One region of the Paenibacillus sp. FW104-T2 genome, then DNA from elsewhere that is predicted to be linked to it. Evidence: riboswitches for the same ligand, from Rfam matches in the RefSeq annotation. Region 1 holds a riboswitch; each other region holds the start of a gene.
The links. Region 1 has a riboswitch for thiamine pyrophosphate ahead of AC3WQ3_RS17835 (ABC transporter ATP-binding protein). Riboswitches for the same ligand answer to the same signal wherever they lie in the genome.

Region 1 (3,879 bases):
AGAGTGACATCTTTAGAGCTAATAGTTACATTTCCAGTTACATCCCCAAGCGTATATTCACCTGGAGCGGTAAGATTTTTACTAGGAGCTTGTTCCCCGCCCCCATTATTTCCACCATTGTTACTACCGTTCCCTTTATCTCCGGAACTGCTACCACTACTTCCTTTACTACTACCCTCAGAAGGTTTTGTCGTTTCCGGTTTTGCTTCGTTAGATTCTTCAGTTCCGTCCTCTGTCTTGGCCGGAGTCATGTAACTATCATATGTAGACTTATTCATTACAAATTCATAGGCAAGTCTCGCTAACGCTTGGCGATCTGCTATTCCTGAAGGATTAAATTTTACTGTTCCATCTTTTTGAACTAATCCTTTGATGAAACCAGATTGGTAGGCCAATGCTACAGAATCTTTTGCCCAGTTCGATACTTGATCCAAATCAAAAAGTTGAGGTTTGGATGTTTGGCTCGTTACGTCTTGTTGGTTCCAACCAAAAGCTCTAACGAAAAATACAGCTAATTCTTCTCTTGTTACGTTCTTATTAGGTGAAAAGCTATCTTTCGAAGTACCTTGAGCAATACCAGATTTGACAAGTGCGCCTACATACCCAGCATACCACTGATCTTCCTTAATATCCTTGAACTTGCTAGCTTCAGCAGTATCCGGATTTAATTTAAGGGCACCAACCATGATTTTTGCCAGTTGAGCTCGTGTTACTGCATCAGACGGCTTAAAGGTTCCATCAGAAAAACCTGTAAGTATTCCTTGTTCAACCAATTTGGTTATTTCAGTTTTGGCATACGAATGATCAATATCAGTAAAAGAACTCTTAGAAGTAGCTACTTCTGCCGATACAGATAAATTAAGAGATAACATGGAGACAACAAGTGACGTAGAAAGCATTAATGATAGTTTGCGATTAAACTTTTTCCATTTTGAATTCAAAACTCAAACACACTCCTCAGTAGGCTTCTAGTAGGTAAAAATAATAATATGTGAATCTATGGAACTATATCACCTCCTGATCAATAGGATAATAATACCATGCAAACTCATAAAAACAAGATTATTAAACTATGATTTTACAAAAAAGTTGTAATTCTGAATTGATTTCAATTTTATTCTCAAAACAATTCTGCAAAAAAAACAGAAAAGCGCACCACCCGAAATAAACATTCGAATGGCACGCTCTAAACACATTTTTATTTGACTAGGCTCCGAACCGCTGACGATATCCGCACTTCCGACATAGCTCCTCCACAGCTTCCCGCTTGGAAAAACCATAAACCAGATTGTTCGCCCGCTCACCTTCGACAATCTCCGAGAAAGACTTCTCATGGACGTTACCGAGATTAATGACACCTTCGCCATCGAGGCAGCATGGAACAACCGTGCCATCCACAAGGACCGCCGCCTGACTGCGAAGCGCATGACAGAAGCCTTTGCCATCATCCTCTGGTGCATCCAGACTTGGCCACTGGAACTCATGGTCCTGGTTGAGATAGACATTCGGCGCAATTTTGACGCCGCTGCCTGGAACCACCTTTTCCTCAATGCGGAAATCCAGGTTGAACTCGCGCTCCAGTACCTCCAGTGTTTCCCGGTTCCGATTCATCTGGGCATTCGTGAAGTTATCCTGCGTCAGATTCCAGAGCCGGAACGAGATGATCACATTGTGCTTCACCGCTTCTCTCGCAAAGGACAAAATATTATTGAGGTATCCCTCACGGTCCGTCGATCCCTCGTGCCCGTCGAAGCTGTGCAGCGAGAAGTTCATTTGCCGCAATGCCGGTTTGCCAAGCAGTTTATGCTGGGTCTTGGGCAGCAGTGTTCCGTTCGTTGTTATGTTTACCTTGAATCCCTTCTCGTGCGCGGAATCCAGTAACAAATCAATTTTGGGGTGAAGTAACGGCTCCCCTTTGACATGCAAATAAATGTGTTTGGTATGTGGCTTAATCTGATCCAATATATTGTTGAAGACTTCAGGGTCAATGAATCCTTTGGCACGCTTCGTCTGCGGACAGAAGCTGCACGCCAGGTTACATATGCTTGTAATTTCAATATATACTTTCTTGAACGTTTTCAACTCGGGGTCCCCATTCTGCTTAGGAGGGAGAACAGTCCCACCCTCATTTGTAATCCGGCCCATATGTGCCATCCCCATTATATCGGGTTAGGAAGCCAAGGTAAATCCGCGAATGAGTTTAACGGTGTAACTTTTGCCTCTAAGCCCTCTTTACATCTCGCGGGAATGTGATATATGCTGTGTACACAACTGCATATCTTGAACGATTGCACTAGGGGAGCCTTGCGGCTGAGACGAATGAACGTATTCGGACCCTTTGAACCTGATCTGGATCATACCAGCGGAGGGAAGTGGAGCGGACTTTCAGTTAACGGATTTTTTTCATATTCATATGAACATGAATGTCGGTTGAACTTAATAGGCCCACTCATTTCTCCGGAAATGGGCGGGCTTTTTCGCGTTTACATACAGATCGCATACAACGTGCATTTCCGTTCAGGCAGTTTTTATTCCAAGGGGGTCAAGGAACCAAATGAGCAACGATGTACAGATTGACAACATGACCTTCACTTTTCCGGATCAGAGACATTCCCCCGTCCTCTCCAATGTGTCGATGTGTGTAAAAAAGGGAGAATTCGTCTCGCTGATCGGCTCCAGCGGGTCGGGCAAGAGTACGCTCTTCAAGCTGCTGGCAGGCTTGCTTGAACCGACGGACGGCACGATCGAAATTGCTGGGGTGCCGCCAGGACAGCGACTTGGTCGAGTCGCCTACATGCCGCAGAAGGATTTGCTGTTATCCTGGCGGACGGTCATGGAGAACTGCCTGCTTCCATCGGAGCTTGCCCCGTGGAAGCAGGACAAGGTGAAGCTGCGCGCTGACATTATGGCCGGACTCGACAGATTCGGCTTATCTGGCTATGAGCATGCCTACCCGGACGAACTGTCCGGCGGCATGAAGCAGCGGGTTGCCCTGCTTCGAACGTTGTTGACGGGAGGACAGCTGATGCTGCTGGACGAGCCCTTCGGCGCACTCGATGCCATGACCAAGCGAGAGATGCATCGCTGGCTGCTTGAGTTGTGGGAAAGCCTCGGCAAAACGGTGCTGTTCATTACGCATGATATCGAAGAAGCCCTGTTATTAAGTGACCGGATTGTCCTTCTCACTCCTGGCGGTCGGCAGCTGCTGGACACGACGGTGCCTCTGCCCCGTCCGAGACATTCGGGCATGGTCTACGATCCGGATCTGATACGAATGCGACAACGGTTGGAGGAACAACTACATGCGAAGCTTTAGCGTCAGCAGATGGTTTGCCCGCTATGGCCTGTTCGCTGCGCTTCTCCTCCTGATGCTTGCCAGCTGGGAATGCATCGTACGATTGGGCTGGGTCCCTTCTTTTATTATCCCTGCACCTACATCCATAGCGAGTTCTCTAGTTGAGCATCGGCATCTGCTCCTGGGAACCCATCTGCCTGCCACATTGATGGAGGTAGCAGTTGGCTTCGGCTTGTCCATCGTGGCCGGAAGCGCTTTGGCAGCGGGTATGCACCTCAGCCGTTCGATTGAAAAAGCGCTGTATCCCTTCATCGTAATCAGCCAGACGATTCCACTGATTGCCCTGTCTCCTGTGTTCATTCTGTGGTTTGGCTACACGCTCTGGAGCAAAGTCGCTGTGGTGTTTCTGATCGCTTTCTTCCCGATTGTGGTCAGCACCTATGATGGTCTCCGTCAAGGCGACCCGGAACAGCGCGAACTGCTGATGACCATGGGAGCAAGTAAGTGGGATCTGTTTCGCAAGCTTCAGGTACCTCTTGCGCTGCCCTCTTTCTTTTCAGGATTGAAGATGTCGGTGGTGTACT
Region 2 (3,879 bases), on a different contig from region 1:
TCAGTTCAGAACTTGACCGGTATCAACAATACCGAATAAAAAGTAATGTTAAATAGATAGGAGCAACCTCATCTCATGAGTTTATTGTCAGTGGAGAACGTCAGTCACAATTTTGGTGACCGCACGTTATTTAAAAATGTATCTTTTCGTTTACTTGCAGGAGAGCGTGTAGGCTTGGTCGGAGCAAATGGTGTAGGAAAGTCCACTTTAATGAACATTTTGACCGGAAAATTGCTGAAAGACAGCGGGAAAGTAGAGTGGACACCAAAAGTCCGTTACGGATATTTGGATCAGCATACCAAGCTGACTCCTGGCAAAACAATCCGTGACGTTTTAAAAGATGCCTTCCTTCCCCTGCTTGAACTGGAAAAAGAAATGATGGCCATTACAGACCAGATGGCTGATGCAGACCCAGACCAGCTTGAAAAACTGCTGGAAGAAATGGGTGAAATCCAGGAGCAGCTTGAACAGGGCGATTTTTATTTGATTGATGTAAAAGTGGAAGAAATGGCGAACGGCCTCGGATTATCCGCTATTGGGCTTGATCGTGACGTCGCTGCTCTAAGCGGTGGACAACGGACCAAAGTATTGCTCGCCAAGTTGTTGCTCGAGAAACCGACGGCTCTTTTGCTGGACGAGCCAACAAACTACCTGGACGTGGAGCACATTGAATGGTTAACGCGATATTTGAAAGATTACCCTTATGCATTCATCCTGATTTCACATGATACGGAGTTCATGAATGAAGTCGTTAACGTCATTTATCATCTGGAATTTGCTAAATTGACGCGTTATGCTGCCAACTACAATAAGTTTCTTGAAATGGCCGATATGCAAAAAGCACAACATATCGACGCTTATGAGAAACAGCAGGAATATATTAAGAAACAGGAAGATTTCATTCAGCGTAACAAGGCAAGAGCCTCCACTTCCGGACGTGCCAAAAGCCGTGAGAAACAGCTGGGCAAGATTGAACGAATTGATCGCCCGGATGAAGCAGCAAAGCCGACATTTAAATTCAAAGATGCCCGTGCCAGCAGCAAAACAGTATTCGAGGGAATTGATTTCGAGATTGGTTATTCCTACCCTTTGCTGCCTAAGATGACAATGACCATTGAACGTGGTGAGAAAATAGCCATTGTTGGATGTAACGGTGTAGGTAAGTCGACACTTCTTAAAACCATATTGGGCAAAATCCCGCCGATCAGCGGTAAAACGTTCCTGGGGGATTATCTGGAAACGGCTTACTTTGAACAAGAAGTTCGGGCTGGTAACATTACCCCAATTGAAGATGTGTGGAACGAATTCTCCCATCTAACTCAGAATGAAGTACGCGGGCATCTGGCCCGCTGTGGTTTGAAAAACGAGCATATCACTCGTCCGCTGAGTGCACTTAGTGGGGGAGAACAAGCGAAAGTTCGCTTGTGCAAGCTTCTGATGCGTGAAAGCAACTGGATCCTGTTTGATGAACCGACAAACCACTTGGATGTAACAGCAAAAGCGGAGCTAAAACGAGCTTTACAAGAGTTTAAAGGTACAGTGCTGCTCGTTTCGCATGAACCTGAATTTTATCAGGATTGGGTCACCAAGACATGGGACGTTGAAGCCTGGTCTGAGAAAAACTAGTTGTTGCGGAGCAATCTAGTGCTCTACAATCAAAACATTCAGCAACATGAGTTTGAAAATCAACGGTGACAAAAAAAGGTGACTATGGTAACATAGGCTACAACTTCATACGATCACTAGGGGGGCCGCTCGATGCGGCTGAGATGGAATAATGCGATTCCGGACCCTTTGCACCTGATCTGGATTATACCAGCGTAGGGAAGTGGCGCGTTTTAGTTAATGATATGGGCAAATTAATATTCGATTTTGTAGCGAATGTGAATGCTCACAAGTGGAACATGAAGGTATCTCGTATATATCAGGGCTATGATTTAATAGCTTGTATACCTGACAACTGGCATGTGAAGCTCATTTAACTAACTGGACATGTTATCGCGGCCACTCCCTACGGGAGTGGCTTTTTTGTGCTTACATATTGTGACGGCAAGGAAGGTGAAACCAAACGGATACCTTTAAAAAACCTGTGAAATCACTATCGTTTGAACTGCATGCTGTTTCACCAGGGGTAGGGGATCAACAACGTTTTCTGAAGATTGCAGCGGATGCATGGCCTTGGCTTGACTATATCCACATCCGGGAAAAACATCTAACCACCGAACAAAAAATTCAATGGGCTCACAGTTTGCTGAACGCAGGAATTCCATCTGACAGGATCGTAATCAATGGTCTATGTGAGCTGAATAAGTTGGAGAAACATGTTTTCATTGAGAGGATTCATTGGGGTCAGTCCGATATGGCGACTACTCAAGGCAGCAGCCTGAACAAATGCGATCGACTTCGTCTCGGTATCTCTGTTCACTCTCTTCACGAAGCTAGAGCAGCTGAAGAACGGGGAGCGGATTATCTCTTTTATGGTCATGTATTTTCCTCCAGCAGTAAACCTGGGATCAAGCCGAGAGGGATAGATGCACTGTCTGAAATATGCTCAGCTGTTTCCATTCCCGTAATTGCCATTGGCGGAATTGAACCGGCAAACATAGCTGCTGTACGTGCAGCCGGAGCAAATGGTGCGGCAGTAATATCTTCGATCTGGACCAGTGATAATCCGGAAAGTGCGGCAGCAGCCTTGAGGTGGGCTATTGAACGATAGAAAGAAAGAATGAATAACGGAGGTGAATGAATGAACGGAGAAGCAAGAGGCCGAAGACGAAGTGGCAGCCTTTACCGAAATGGAGCAGCTTGTACGACCCAAATACGTGGAAATATTCGTGGCAAGCTTCATGCGGAAACTATTATTGTGGGAGGCGGCGTTATAGGTTGTGCCATCGCGTATGAGCTAGCTTCACGAGGTAAAGAAGTGATTTTAATCGAGCGTGTGCGTATTGCAAGTGAGACATCTTCTGCGGCAGCGGGCATGTTAGCTGCAGACAGCGAGACGTTTCATACTACTGTGATGTCAAAGCTAGCATATGAAAGTAGAAAACGACTGTATCAGCAAAAAGAACAGCTTGAACTACTAAGCGGCATTGAAATTGGCCTGCAGCAGAGTGGATTTATTACACCATTTCGGAATGAAGCCGAGATGAAAACGTATAGCGATTCGAGAAGAAGTACAGTTTTGCCTACAGAGCAAATGTGGTGGGATCATTCAAAGCTTCAACGTGAAGCCCCATGGATAAGCAAGGAAACTTTCGGGGCTCTATATAGGGCTTCAGAAAGTGAACTTCTCCCTGTCAATTTGGCACGTGCCTATGCGGGAGCAGCTCAAACAATGGGAGCTAAAGTAATCGAAGGTGTACACAATGTTAGTCTAACTGCGGATTCGAGTGGAATCCAGGGTGTGGAAACGTCGATTGGAAGATTAACGTGTAAACATGTGGTTATCACAGCTGGATTACAAGGTGGAGATATGTTGAAGCAGGTGGGTCTTAACCTGCCCACTCTTCCCGTAAAAGGTGAAATTGCAGCAATACAATTTCCGAAACATGATGCAGATTACAGACCTGACAAGACGGTTTATGCAGATAATGTATACATTGTCCCCAAAGCAAACGGCGAAGTTTGGATCGGAGCTACCAGTTTACCGGGACGCTCAGATCGAGAAGTTACTGTTGAAGGCATCCAAAAGCTGCTTGCATCCGCAGCAGGGTGGGTCCCTCGAATACAGCAAGCCCAGTTTATCCGTGCCTGGGCAGGGGTTCGACCATCAACCCCTGACGGTTTGCCTTATCTGGGAGCTTGTAAAAGCATACCCGGGTTATATACCGCGTTTGGACATTACAGAAACGGCATCTTACTGAGTGCAATTACCGG
Region 3 (3,879 bases), on a different contig from region 1:
TGTCATTCGGGGAGCTGGATCATGCACTCGGCAGGCGCCAGCCAGATGCCGCTGCTGGACACATCCATGCGGTGGAAGCTTCTGATGGTGTGTCTCCTTCAGACCGTGACACTACCAGTTCAATCTATCGAGGTCGTAATCTGGCCCTGATGATCTTATTCGTAGTATTTTTCTTTCTCTATGTCGGCACGGAGATGAGTCTTGCCAACTTCATGCCTGCCATTCTAATTGAAAAAATGAACATGAAGGAAGCTGGGGCAGCTCTTAGTGTTACCTGTTTCTGGATCGCGATGTCTATTGGGAGACTCTTCGCCGGATATATCGCTGAAAAGTTCCAGTATCGCGTGTACATTTTGTACAGCTGTCTGGCAGCTGTGCTGTTAATGGCCATTTTTCCGTTTACCAACCAGATCTGGTCTGCTTTTCTAATTATTCTCCTGCTTGGACTGGCGTTTTTAGGGGTTTTCTCCATTGCTCTCGTTTTTGCCAGCAAAATGCTGCCAGGAACAGAAGAGTCTACTCCCAGTATACTGATTGCGTCTGGCGGAGTCGGCGGCGCCATTCTGCCTCTGCTTACCGGTTGGAGTCTGGATCATCTGGACATCAATCAATCCACATGGATGCTTGCGCTATTCTCTGCAGGTCTGCTTGTAATCAGCTTGGTTGCTTATCAGTGGCAGAGCAGACAACATGCAGGTTCCGTTTGATTACCGTCTTGCGAATCGTATTAAATTCACCAGTTAAGCTATAATGTAAAGAGGTTCCGCAGCGCATGCTTCGGAGCCCTTTTTGCTTCAACAATCGCACTGTAGAGTGAAACTCGTGCTGTTCAATGGTCTACATCATGATTGCCCAGGAAATAGTTTGCGGCAGTTTATTTCATTTCTGGAGTAAAAAAAAATTAGCATTAATTTATGAATTACATTCAGCAGGTTTACTAAGCTTCATTGTTGATCAAGGGAGCTACCACTTCTTTCCCTTTAATAAATGTACGGAATACATAGCGAACAAGGGGCCCAATAATGAGAAGCTGCAGCGGAAGGGCCAGGCTAAAGTTACGAGCGATGGTGTGAAGATAGGTTTCGAGGAGCGGTTTACCCACCAACTGATTCGCAAAATAAGACGTGACCATACCATAAAAGGACATGATCAAAACCATGCCAACAACCATGCAGCAAGACATGGCCACTATACCGAGAAGCTTGTTGGACTTGTCAAACGGCAGTGAAAAAGCAACTTTCTGGGCTACCGGACCGACAACAAAGGATTCCACCAGGAAAGCAATAGCAAAACACAAAACAAACTGAAACAGTAATTCAAGTGGGGATAATCTACCGATTAATCCGTTGTAAATCAGGTTGAAGGACATCATCACGATGACCATTCCTGTACACATCATCAAGCCAAAATAAATATGTTCTTTCTTCGTGGTTGGCAACTCTCTCTCATCCTCTCTGTTTACTCTGCCAATTATAAAGATCGCGAATATCTCCACATAAGTGAACATTCTGTGAATTTAAATTAAATCACATTTGACAACTCGGAATTAGAAATCTATCATATCCCTTAATATGTAAGAAACAATTTTCTGAATTTGGGAGGTCTCATGATGGGTTTTCAAAAACGTATTGACCACATCGGCATTGCTGTACGTGATCTGGAGACAACACTGCGTTTCTATACGGAGATCGTAGGACTGGAATTGAAAGATCGCGTAACCCACACGAATGGTGTTATTCAGCTCGCTTTCCTTGGCTTCCATGGTAGCGATGAAACGGAGATTGAATTGATTCAGGGATACAGCGATAAACTGCCTTCGGAAGGAACGGTGCACCATTTTGCCATCCACGTGGAGGACCTAGATGCGGAATATAAGCGTATTCAGGAGACGAAGGCCGAGTTTATTGACGGAGAGATCATTACGCTGCCCAATGGCTATCGCTACTTCTTCATCTATGGACCGGAGAAAGAATGGATTGAGTTCTTCCAGCGTTAAGTCACGGACTACGTCCTTGTTCTTGCACCTATTCAATACATTCCCACAGGCAAATCACCCTTGACTATTCCATCCAGTTCCTGACTGGACACATTCCGGCCCCTGGCCTATAATTACACCTAGTAATGCCCGTAACTTCATAGTTTCCCAGGGGAGTCGGAATTGGCCGGCTGAGAGTGTATCCCATCAAGATACTAACCCTTAGACCTGATCTGGATCATGCCAGCGTAGGAATCGGAGTATATCGAATTGGCCCAGCCATGTGCTGCAGCCACCTCTCTAACGCCTGCACGCGTCCCGGATTACGGGGCGCTTTTTTTGATGGTATCTTTTTGACACAAAAAGTACGTCATCCGGATCATAGCTGGTATAAATCGAAGGATTTATGCACCATGCTTGGATATGAAGCCAAGGAGTACCCCGCGCCACTGGCCGGACCATATGAAGGAGAGAAAAACAAGATGAGATGGCGTAAAATGATCGGACTCCTGCTCTTGTGTGTGACACTGGTCACCGTCGCTGCATGCGGCAGCAAGGAAGCAGCACCTGCAGGACAAAACGGCAGCAGCACCACTGAAAACAGCAGCGAAGGTGACGGCGCAGCATTGAAGGATGTTAAAGTCGTGCTCGACTGGACACCCAATACGAATCACACCGGGCTGTATGCCGCCGTGGATCAAGGATTTTACCAGGCAGAAGGCTTGAATGTCGAGATTGTGCAGCCGGGAGCCGGCGGTGCAGATACGATGGTAGCCTCAAACGAAGTTCCTTTTGGGGTAAGTTATCAGGAGAGCGTAACACAGGCCCGTACACAGGACGTTCCGCTCGTCTCCATTGCAGCGGTCATTCAGCATAATACGTCAGGATTCGCCGCTCCGGTGGACCGAAACATTAAATCACCCAAGGATTTCGAAGGCAAATCCTATGGCGGCTGGGGATCACCCGTTGAAGAAGCAGTTATGCAATCCATTATGGAAGGCGAAGGCGCCGATGTGTCCAAAGTGAAGAATATCAATATGGGCGACGCCGACTTTTTTACCGCAGTGAAACGGGACATTGATTTTGCATGGATTTTCTATGCATGGACCGGCATTGAAGCCGAGCTGCGCGGTGAACCCCTCGACATGCTGTATGTGAAGGATTATTCCGATGCGCTGGACTATTACACGCCTGTACTCGTGACGAACGAGCAGACCATTCAGAATGACCCGGAGCTGGTGAAGGCGTTTATGAAGGCTACTTCCGAAGGGTATCAATATGCGATTGATCATCCCGAAGAAGCGGCAGACATTTTAATCAAGGCTGTACCTGATCTCGATAAGGACCTTGTGGTGGCAAGTCAGAAATGGCTGAGCCCGAAATACAAGGATGACGCTCCGCGCTGGGGTGAGCAAAAACAGGAAGTGTGGCAGAACTACACGGACTGGATGTTTAGCAAAAAACTGCTTGATGAGCAGATCGATGTATCCCAAGCCTATACGAACGATTTTTTACCCCAATAAAGTTGAATCGAAAGGAGCCGTGATCTCTCATGGCAAGTACACTGCTTAGCATTCAAGTGATTCCCAAAACGCCGAATGGCGAAAATTCGTATCCTTATGTAGATCGGGCCATCGAAGTGATTCAGCAATCCGGCTTGAAATATCAGGTCAATCCGCTCGACACCACAATGGAGGGTGAACTGGAGGAACTGCTGGAAGTTGTCCGTAAAATGCATGAGGTGCTCGTGGAGGCTGGCAGTCCAAGCATCATCTCCCAGATCAAAATCGCCCACAGCCCGAACGGCTTCAGCATGGATACCCTGACGGAGAAATATCGCTAATGCATACGTACTTCAAAAGTGTATGGCCGCCCATTGTGGCGGTTATTCTCTTTATAGCCAT
Region 4 (3,879 bases), on a different contig from region 1:
CTCATCGTGATAGGACAGCGCACGTTCCGGATCCAGGGACAGGTTGAACTGGTCCCGCCAGCGGAATTCGAAGCGGGCCTTCGACAGCGCGTCATCCCGGCGCTGTGCACGCGGATGGCCTTTGGCCAGATCAGCGGCATGTGCCGCAATCTTGTAAGCAATAACGCCTTCCCGGACATCATCCTTGTTCGGCAGGCCCAGATGTTCCTTTGGTGTCACATAGCAGAGCATCGACGTTCCGAACCAGCCGATCATCGCCGCTCCAATGGCTGAGGTAATATGGTCATAGCCTGGTGCAATATCGGTTGTCAGCGGACCAAGTGTATAAAACGGTGCTTCCTTGCAGATCTCCATCTGAAGGTCGACATTCTCCTTAATCTTGTGCATCGGCACATGTCCTGGCCCCTCAATCATCACCTGCACATCATGCTTCCACGCAATCTGTGTCAGTTCACCAAGCGTAGCAAGTTCAGCCATCTGGGCTTCATCATTGGCATCATAGATGCTGCCCGGGCGGAGTCCATCTCCGAGAGAGAAGGCTACATCATACCTTTTCATGATTTCACAGATTTCCTCAAAATGCGTGTACAAAAAGTTCTCCTGATGGTGTGCAAGGCACCATGCCGCCATAATGGAACCACCTCTGGATACAATGCCGGTCATCCGTTTGGCCGTCATCGGTATGTAACGCAACAGTACGCCTGCATGGATCGTAAAGTAATCCACACCCTGCTCTGCCTGCTCAATGAGCGTATCCCGGTACAACTCCCAGGTGAGTGCCTCGGCTTCGCCATTCACCTTCTCCAGCGCCTGATACAACGGCACCGTCCCGATTGGTACCGGAGAATTGCGGATGATCCATTCCCGGGTCGTATGGATATCCTTGCCCGTGGAAAGATCCATTACCGTATCGGACCCCCAGCGTACCGCCCAAGTCATTTTCTCCACTTCTTCTTCAATCGAAGAGGATACGGCAGAGTTGCCAATATTCGCGTTGATCTTCACGTGGAAGTGACGTCCGATCAGCATCGGTTCGCTCTCTGGATGATTAATATTGGATGGCAGAATGGCCCTGCCGCTCGCCAGCTCCTGCCGGACGAATTCCGGCTCCACGCCTTCACGAATAGCTGCAAACTCCATCTCAGGCGTAATGATGCCCTGCCTCGCATAGTGCATTTGGGTGACACAGCGTCCGGATTGTGCACGGAGCGGTTTGCCGCGGAGGCCTGGATATTCTTCAGCTCCGGTTCTCTTCCCTCCAGGCTTCAATCCGTTATCCTCCGGTTTGACGGTACGTCCCTGGTACGCCTCTACATCGTTTCGTTCTGTGATCCAGCGTGCACGCAAAGCTGGCAGGCCTGCCCGGATATCGGCGTGAAATCCAGGGTCCGTCATAGGGCCGCTCGTATCGTACACGCGCAGCAGCTCGTTATGCTCCACCCCTTGGGGTGTATTCGTGTCATGAAGGGCAATTTCACGCTCCGGTACAGCAATATCCGGCCGTGAGCCCTGAATGTAAACTTTGCGGCTGCCGGGAAACGGTTGAACCCGTCCGGCCGCCACTGTTTCCTTTTCCAACCCCTGTCCTGAATGCTCCTGTGCCGTTGTTCTGTTGTTTGTGTTCATCGCTACCTCTTCCTCCTCGTTGGTCGTCCCATGGATGGGCCAGTTTGATCGCTCGTGCACCCGTTCCATATCATCCACGCATAGGCAAGAAAAGAGCGGCCAACTTCCGAAGAAAGAACATTACAGCGGCATAGTGCAGACAGAATCTGGCACAGGCATAATCGGGTTATACCCAACTCCAGCTCTCCCGCAAAAGAAGGTAACCACCTCTGCTGCGGATGATCGCTTGACACTGTATATAAAAAAGCCGGTTCCCGAGGGAACCGGCCTATGTCCATCACCCCATAACAAGCCTGATGTCAAGCTCCCTCAAGTGGAGACATGCCAAAGGCTGGATTATGCAGTGTTCGTGGTTGTATCGCCGATTACTTCCCTACGCTGGTATGATCCAGATCAGGTGCAAAGGGTCCGGAATCTCATGCGATCCCGTCTCAGTCCGGACAATTCGGACTCCCCCAGTAACGTTAACAGTTGCGGTATGTGTACCGCAGTTCCATATTCAATTCATTGCAGCCCCCACTGGGCTGTCCATTACAGACTAGCGCAAGCCAGTCAGAAATACAACCCTTTTTCTTCCAGACACGCCGGATCAGGACAACATGAGGCCCATCTGCGCGGCTGCTTCCTTCAGCACAGGTGCATATTCGTGCAAAGTTTCCTGGGACAGGCGGCTAACGGGACCTGATACGGATAGTGCAGCAGCAATATTCCCCTTTCGATCCATAATAGGAACCGATACTGCAGCCGCTCCAGGCTCACGTTCTTCGTAGCTGGTCGCATATCCATTCTCCCGGATATCGCCCATCTGGGCCAGGTAAACTTCGGGATCGATAAATACGGGCCATTCGGGGCCATTCATCAGTTCCTCCCGGTCTTCTTCCGTCGCAAATGCCATGAGTACCTTGCTGGATGCCCCTACGGATAGAGGAAGACGTACGCCAACCGGAGCCACCCGCCGGATGGCCTGATCACTCTGAACAGCCTGAATACGGATACGCTCACTGCCATCCCGCAGGTACAGACTGACCGTTTCTCCCAAACGATCTCTGAGCCGCTCCATTGCAGGAAGCAGCAAAATGGCAGGATCATCACTGCGGGACATATGAGCAGACAGCTCCCAGATTCGAATGCCGAGCCTGTATTTCTCAGTGGCCGCATCGCGAATGACGAAGCCCTTCTCCTCCAGCGTCGCCATCAGACGATGAACCGTACTTTTGTGCAAACCAATCTGGCTCGCAATTTCTGTGAGTCCAAGATCGCTGCGTGTGGTAAAACATAATAATATATCCAGCGCCCGTTCCACAGCCCGGACGGTTAATTTGCGGTCTTCCATGGCATAATGCCCTCCTCATGTTTCATCACATGAAACTTGGTTACATAAATTATATGAGAAACAATCTCATCTGTAAACCAAAATGAGCCAAATCATGACGATATGAAGTGTAAATATTTTCTTTTTATAAGACTAAATCCCCTGCAATTTGCACCATCAGGAAATGTTACCCATATATCTTTCGGACTATATAACAATTGCGTAACAAATGCCTCCAATCAATTGACTTTGACTATATGGAAACATACGATAAAGATATAAAAGCAAGACTTTGCTGCATAGGCAAGCAAGGACATCAAGCCATATGATCTGATCTGAACTCGTTGTTATCTTCAATTGATCTGAATAAGGAGGGGCAATCATGTTTCCGACATCCCAGAGCGAAGCCCCGCTGCAAACGAAAGTGTCCGATCTGCCTTCTTCGTTATCACCGAGGCTGATCCGGTTCAAACATATTATCGTAGCGTTGCTGCTCTCCGTTGTATTTTTTCTGCTCTTTTGTTTCATTGCCTTACACGGCTATATTGCCTGGGTACTATCCAACCCGACCGTAGCTCCCGTGTTCTCCAATCCAATGCAGGCCAAGAACATGAAGTACGAGGATATCACGTTCCCGGCAGCAGATGGCAGCCGTACGATGCAGGGCTGGTATATCCCCGCAGACACGGATGTCAACAAAACCATCATCTTCAGTCATGGATATGGGGCCAATCGGGAGGAAACCTGGGTTCCCATGTATGACCTGGCTCACTATGCCCACCAGCTCGGGTTCAATGTAGTGATGTTTGACTATGGTTTCGCCTCTCAGGTGAACAAGGCAGTCGCTACAGGGGGCAAAGCCGAGTCCCAGCAATTGCTTGGTGCCATTCAGTTCGCCAAGCAGCGCGGTGCTCAGGAGCTTGTCGTCTGGGGATTCTCGA

Region 2: another riboswitch for thiamine pyrophosphate. It lies ahead of AC3WQ3_RS13190 (thiamine phosphate synthase); the one in region 1 lies ahead of AC3WQ3_RS17835 (ABC transporter ATP-binding protein).
Region 3: another riboswitch for thiamine pyrophosphate. It lies ahead of AC3WQ3_RS11135 (ABC transporter substrate-binding protein); the one in region 1 lies ahead of AC3WQ3_RS17835 (ABC transporter ATP-binding protein).
Region 4: another riboswitch for thiamine pyrophosphate. It lies ahead of thiC (phosphomethylpyrimidine synthase ThiC); the one in region 1 lies ahead of AC3WQ3_RS17835 (ABC transporter ATP-binding protein).

Annotation. Positions count from the first base shown of each region.
Region 1 is NZ_JBYTCE010000013.1:161,897-165,775, reverse strand. It holds gene AC3WQ3_RS17845 (S-layer homology domain-containing protein) at 1-941, opposite strand, end outside; gene AC3WQ3_RS17840 (radical SAM/SPASM domain-containing protein) at 1,207-2,082, opposite strand; TPP riboswitch at 2,286-2,388, shown strand; gene AC3WQ3_RS17835 (ABC transporter ATP-binding protein) at 2,555-3,316, shown strand; gene AC3WQ3_RS17830 (ABC transporter permease) at 3,303-3,879, shown strand, end outside.
Region 2 is NZ_JBYTCE010000009.1:25,887-29,765, forward strand. It holds gene AC3WQ3_RS13185 (ABC-F family ATP-binding cassette domain-containing protein) at 76-1,626, shown strand; TPP riboswitch at 1,735-1,844, shown strand; gene AC3WQ3_RS13190 (thiamine phosphate synthase) at 2,090-2,716, shown strand; gene thiO (glycine oxidase ThiO) at 2,747-3,879, shown strand, end outside.
Region 3 is NZ_JBYTCE010000007.1:109,048-112,926, reverse strand. It holds gene AC3WQ3_RS11150 (MFS transporter) at 1-707, shown strand, start outside; gene AC3WQ3_RS11145 (DUF2798 domain-containing protein) at 938-1,438, opposite strand; gene AC3WQ3_RS11140 (VOC family protein) at 1,610-1,996, shown strand; TPP riboswitch at 2,136-2,248, shown strand; gene AC3WQ3_RS11135 (ABC transporter substrate-binding protein) at 2,458-3,498, shown strand; gene AC3WQ3_RS11130 (MTH1187 family thiamine-binding protein) at 3,528-3,818, shown strand; gene AC3WQ3_RS11125 (ABC transporter permease) at 3,818-3,879, shown strand, end outside.
Region 4 is NZ_JBYTCE010000023.1:44,564-48,442, reverse strand. It holds gene thiC (phosphomethylpyrimidine synthase ThiC) at 1-1,626, opposite strand, end outside; TPP riboswitch at 1,980-2,093, opposite strand; gene AC3WQ3_RS23905 (IclR family transcriptional regulator) at 2,216-2,959, opposite strand; gene AC3WQ3_RS23900 (alpha/beta hydrolase) at 3,321-3,879, shown strand, end outside.